One region of the Chryseobacterium phocaeense genome, then DNA from elsewhere that is predicted to be linked to it. Evidence: riboswitches for the same ligand, from Rfam matches in the RefSeq annotation. Region 1 holds a riboswitch; the other holds the start of a gene.
The links. A riboswitch is a leader RNA that binds a small molecule or an ion and turns the genes downstream of it on or off. The one in region 1 is predicted to bind cobalamin.

Region 1 (3,185 bases):
TGTACTGTTGAGCTCCGGTCTGGAAGAACAGTTTGAAAAAGATATTAAAGTTTTTTGTGAACAGATGGATAAAGACGTAAAAGTCATCGACCATTACGGTGGTGGAAGCGGGCTGCTGAAAAATGAAGTGTACAGTCTTTTCCCTCACCTGAAAGCATAATTGATCCATGTTCGAAAGTATCATCAGGAATATTACCCGGTTTGTACATCTGGATGAAGAAGAAAAGAAAAAGTTTACGGACCTTTTAACCTATGAAAAAGTTCCTAAAAAAACTATTCTACTAAAGGAAGGAGAGGTCTGTAAGTTTGAAGGCTATATTCAGAAAGGATGCCTGCGTATGTACTGCATGGATGATAAAGGAGCTGAGGTAACGGTATTATTTGCGATCGAAGACTGGTGGATCAGTGATATCACTTCATTTCAGGACCAGCATCCTTCAAAACTGAACATCGAAACGCTGGAAGACTCGGAAATTTTCATGCTGAATCCTGAAACAAAAGAAAAATTGCTTCAGGAAATCCCGAAATTTGAAAAGGCTTTCAGAATATTGGTCCAGAGAAATCTACGTACGCTGCAGAACCGTCTGATAGATACCATTTCGAAATCCGCTTCGGACCGGTATCTGGAATTTATAAAAGTTTATCCTACGATCCCCCAAAGGATCCCGCAATATTATATTGCTTCTTATCTGGGCGTTTCAAAAGAGTTTGTAAGTACCATCAGGAAGCGTTTAGGGGCAAAGGGAACGTAATAGGTGAGGTTTCGGGCGGCCGGAGGCCGCCCGAAACCATTACATAATCCTGATCGGCTTCTTGAACTGGTCAATGGCTACAAAAGTGAAATCACCTACAATAGCTCTTTCTCTTTCATAAGAGTACATTTCCTCGGTATAGATTTCCACATTCACCTTCATACTGGTTTTCCCCACATGGGAAACCTTTCCGATCAGCTCTACGATGGTTCCGGCCGGAATAGGTTTTTTAAAATCTATTTTGTCGCTGCTTACGGTTACCACTCTTTTTCTTGCAAATCGGGTGGCGGTGATAAAAGCTACTTCATCCATCAGCTGCATGGCAGTTCCTCCGAAAAGGGTATCGTAATGGTTAGTGGTATTTGGGAAAACCGCTTTAAAAATTCTGGTTTCGGATGCTGCAATTCTTTCTTCTGTAGTCATATTTCATTATTAATTAATGCGAAATGAAATATATTAAAATAACAGAACAATGACAGGAACCATAGGAATTCCTGAAGCAGTCCATCAGATCAATAAACTTCAGATCGCGAAAGTTTTTTGTTTAAAGAAATAGGCAGGTCTCCTGACTTGTAACATCTTTTATCTCCTTCCCGTGCCCTGCACAGTGGACTTGTGATAAAGACTTTGGTTACTTACAGTTGCGCGACAGTCCGTGATTTTCACACGGTTCCCTTTTAATCTGCGTTAAGCAGAACCGGTTTCTGTGATGAATTAGCGTTAAACTTTTTCAGAGGCAAAAATAAGAATATTAAAGGAACAAACAGCAATTATTCCGGATTATTGTAAATGATCTGGCTCATCACCCTTCCTTCCTTGATGGCCCAAAGCGTTACATACCTGTTTTCACCGGAACCATTGATCATATAAAGGTAGATATGATTATCGTCAAGAGCCGTTACCCCAATATTGTTGAAATCCATGGTAGGCTGGAACATATTTTTAATAGCCTCCCTTACAAAGACAGATCCTCTTCCCGGCTGCTGAACCCTGATGGATTTAATTTCTGTCAGTCCTTCAGGAAGCTCATCCTTAATTCCCCATGGTTTTATCTTATCAATCGTAAGGATTTTCCCGTCTGCATCTTTTTCTTTCTTTCTGTAACTGGCGTTGGACGGATAGATATCAATGACTACTTTGGTTCTTTGGGCTGTCGGTACTTTGGGATTGCTGTTATCCGTAAAAATAAGGGATTTCCCGTTCTTGGATTTAGAAGGAGTAAACTGGGGAAGTTGATCAATGAAGGCAATACGTTCTTTATTGACCATTCCTTCCTTTTCAAGATTTTCATACCTTACAAAAGGCTTTTCATCGTCCTGTTTTTCCGGATATTTGATCCAGATCCATTCCGTTTCTCCGGGAGCGGGCTTTACATAAACAAATACATCGCCTTTACGCATTCTGATCTTATCTACGATTTTTCTGTAGTTATCCTTATGGACACGTACGTTGGCGTAGCCTTCCTCCGCTTTTACAACACCGAAAGGAACTTTATTTTGTCCTTTGACAAATGCTAAGGAAAAAAGACTGAAAGCGGATAAGTACAATGCTCTGTTTACGGAAATCATTTCTTGGAATTTTTTGATCCCTCAAATATATAAATTAAATGTTTTTTTGATTAGTAAAATCTCAGTGTATTTAATTAAAGTGATCAATTTCTTCCAAAAGTGCTTTCCAGGACACTAAAATATCTCTTCAATTTATCAAAATCAATTAAAAATTTAATATTTATCAAATAAAATTGAACAATATTTAAATGATTTAAATTATTTTTAGGTCAAAATTAATAATCCAAAAACTATGACCAAAAATCTATTTTTTATGTTCCTCCTTTTTTTGGGAACAGCACAATTTCAGGCTACCAATAAAACAGGAAACAATTTTACGGAGTCAGCCTTTACCATTCCAACCAATCTAACGGTTTCCAATATCACCTATACTTCAGCTGATATCACGTGGGATCCTGTGCCTGGAGCAACCGGTTATTTAGTAAGATGGAGGGCCTCAACATCTTTGGTTTGGACTACCATGAATATTCCTGCAGCAACCACTTCCGTTAATCTTAATAGTCTTACACCCTGCACAGGATATATTCTTGAGGTAATTGATACTGCGTCCGGCGATGTGTCCTTTCCTTTATCCTTCTATACCCATCTCAATTACTGTAAATCCATGTCTACAATGCTCGGTGCACTGTATTTATCGAATGTTACCATAATTCCTTCCGGAGGACTTCCGACAATGGTGAGTGCTTCCAGTGCAACAAACCATACGGATTTCCGTCCGGACTTAACCCGTCGCATACAGCTTGGTCTCGGCTCGGCAGGTAATGTGATTTCGGTACAGCCCAGCTGGTCAGGTACACCGGGAACGGCTTACATAAGAGCATGGATAGATTTTAATGCGAACGAAATTTTTGAAGCTTCGGAAATG
Region 2 (3,185 bases), 550 kb from region 1:
GGAAAGGTAAGTGGTTGTTTAAACGATCCATTGTTATCAGTTTTTGTTTACTCAAAATTAGAAACAATGTGGTACGGGATGTTCAGTATTTCTACGTAATTTTTATTTGTTTTTTGTTGAAAAGTCCCTTGGATAAAAGAGTTCAAGCGTGTTTTATTGTTGCTTAATTTAGAATTATTTTAAATTACGAACGATGAGGTTTCGTAAAAAATAAAAACATGCGGATAGAACCATTGTTTTGAAAATAATCAGAAAGAATAGAAGTGAAAAGATCAGCCGGATCTCTTAGATGGTCAGTCCATGGTTGTTTTTTACCTCAGCCATCACAAATGTACTGTGTGTACTCCCGATGGAATCTACGGACCCCAGTTTATTAAAGACAAAATCCTGATAATGCTTCATATCCCGGACCTGAACTTTAAGCAGGAAATCAAAATCTCCTGAGATATTGTAGCATTCGGCCACTTCTTCTATTTCCAGGATTTCCTTTACAAAATCGTAACCTACGGACCGGTCATGGATCTTTAATTTGATCTGGCAGAAAACAGTAAACCCGCGGTTCAGTTTTTCAGCGTCCAGAACGGCGGAATATCTTTTGACATATCCATCCTGTTCCAGCCTTTTTATCCTTTCAAAAGCGGGCGAAGGGGAGAGATTGATTTCTTTAGCCAGTTCTTTAACAGTCAGTTTGGCGTTTTTCTGAAGCAGCCTGAGCAGCTGAATATCCTTATCGTCAAGATGGTCCATAGAATAATATTCTTTAATACTTTTGAATTATGCTAATTTAAAGAATAAAATTTGGTTTTTATTTTTAATTGCGGATTAATTTGCTTAATTAATAAGCATTGATTATTTATATATTCTGTATGATTAATTTTACTCAAAATTAAAATCTGCAATAAATGCAGGTTTGTAATAAAATACAGTTCTTTATATACTTCATCAAACAGGAAAGGTTTTACTTAAGGTAGATTAATAGGGAATCGTGTGAGAATCACGAGCTGTCGCGCAACTGTAAGTAACACACCAAAGGTTTTTGTCCTTGTGGATCCACTGCCGAAAGCGGGAAGGATGGCAGAAACCGTTACAAGTCAGGAGACCTGCCTTTACTGAATTGACAATGCTTTCGCGGGATGAAGCTTTGGATCATCAAGATGATATGTATCTGTACGCTTTTCGTAACCGGATGGCGTTCAGGTTGGTCATTATTTTTCCAGATTTTCTACCCGTTCAGGCATTACGAAGCATTTCAAGGGCTTTTCAATTAAGTTTAATTAAAAGTGAAAAACATGCAAACTCACATTCTGGGCTATCCGCGTATTGGTAGCAAAAGAGAACTCAAAAAAGCCTGCGAGCAGTATTGGTCAGGTAAAATTGTTTTGGAAGAACTTCTTACAGCAGGAAGAAATATCTGCAGCCAAAACTGGAATATTCAGAAAGAAGCAGGAATAGACCTCATTCCCTGCAATGATTTCTCGTATTACGATCAGGTTCTGGACATGAGCTTAATCGTAGGTGCCATTCCGGCGCGTTATCATGAAGTGGCTCTTAGAAATAACAGCTCTGAGCTGGATCTTTATTTTGCCATGGCCAGAGGATATCAAAAGGAAGGGTTGGATATCACCGCGATGGAAATGACGAAATGGTTTGATACCAATTACCATTATATCGTCCCTGAATTTTATAAAAATCAGCAGTTTAAGCTGAATTCAAATAAAATATTCAATGAATTTTCCGGAGCAAAACAGGCCGGAATTAATGCAAAACCGGTAATTATCGGCCTTGTTTCTTATCTGCTTTTAGGAAAAGAAAAAGAAGAGGGATTTGATAAGCTGGATCTTGCTGAAAATCTGCTTCCGGTATATATTGAGATTTTATCCAGACTTCAGGAGCAGGGAGCGGAATGGATCCAGTTTGATGAACCGTTTTTAGCATTGGACCTGACTGAGAAAGCAAAAGAAAAATACCAGTGGGTATATGAGAAGATCAGAAAGCAGTTTCCAAAGCTGAAATTCATTCTGGCCACCTATTTTGATGGATTAAAGGATAACCGGTCACTTGCTCTTTCCCTTCCGGTAGATGTTCTGCATATTGATCTGGTAAGAGATCCGGAACAGCTGGATGAGGTGCTTCAGGCAGTTCCTGAAAATGTAGGTCTGTCATTAGGCGTGGTAGACGGAAGGAATATCTGGAAAAATGATTTTGAAAAATCCCTGACATTTATTGAAAAAGCAATAGAAAAATTAGGTGCTGAAAGGATCTTTATTGCTCCATCGTCTTCATTACTGCATTCACCTTGCGATCTGGATTTTGAAACGGATCTGAATCCTGAAATTAAAAACTGGCTGGCCTTCGCCAAACAGAAAGTAAAGGAAATAGTGACGCTTAAAGAACTGGCAGCCGGAACTCCGGACGAAACTATTCTTACCGCTTTTGAAGACAATAAAAAGGCAGTGGCAAGCAGAAAAACATCTTCACTGATTCATAATGATGCAGTAAAACAAAGGACTGATGCCGTGACAGAAGCAGATTCCCGCAGAAACAGCTCCTTCAAAATAAGGAAAGAGGAACAGCAGAACGTATTACAGCTTCCATTGTTCCCAACCACCACCATTGGCTCATTCCCGCAGACGGCAGAAGTGAGAAGCTGGAGGGCAAAATTTAAAAAAGGAGAATTGACTGCAGAACAGTATCATACTTTACTAAAAGAAGAAACCCAAAGAACGATCCGCTGGCAGGAAGAAATAGGAATTGATGTACTGGTTCACGGAGAATTTGAACGTAATGATATGGTTGAATATTTCGGAGAGCAGCTGAAAGGATTTGTATTCACGAAAAACGGCTGGGTTCAAAGTTATGGAAGCCGCTGCGTAAAACCTCCGGTTATTTTTGGAGACGTTTCCCGTCCTGACCCAATGACGGTATACTGGTCTCAATACGCACAGTCACAGACGGAAAAGTGGGTAAAAGGAATGCTAACCGGCCCGGTAACGATTTTACAATGGTCTTTCGTACGTGATGATCAGCCGCGTTCGGAAACGTGTAAACAGATTGCTTTGGCCATCCGTGACGAGGTGGTGGATCTTGAAAGAGCAGGCATCAGAATTATCCAGATTGATGAACCGGCTATCCGGGAAGGGCTTCCTTTAAGAAAATCCGAATGGCAGAATTACCTGAAATGGGCC

Region 2: another riboswitch for cobalamin. It lies ahead of metE (5-methyltetrahydropteroyltriglutamate--homocysteine S-methyltransferase); the one in region 1 lies ahead of B7E04_RS18605 (acyl-CoA thioesterase).

The regions. Positions count from the first base shown of each region.
Region 1 covers NZ_LT827015.1:2,612,704-2,615,888, reverse strand. Annotated here, with positions in the region: gene B7E04_RS18615 (hypothetical protein) at 1-160, shown strand, start outside; gene B7E04_RS18610 (Crp/Fnr family transcriptional regulator) at 168-752, shown strand; gene B7E04_RS18605 (acyl-CoA thioesterase) at 792-1,175, opposite strand; cobalamin riboswitch at 1,291-1,469, opposite strand; gene B7E04_RS18600 (hypothetical protein) at 1,523-2,320, opposite strand; gene B7E04_RS18595 (GEVED domain-containing protein) at 2,574-3,185, shown strand, end outside.
Region 2 covers NZ_LT827015.1:2,066,830-2,070,014, reverse strand. Annotated here, with positions in the region: gene B7E04_RS16195 (Lrp/AsnC family transcriptional regulator) at 286-747, opposite strand; cobalamin riboswitch at 937-1,122, shown strand; gene metE (5-methyltetrahydropteroyltriglutamate--homocysteine S-methyltransferase) at 1,290-3,185, shown strand, end outside.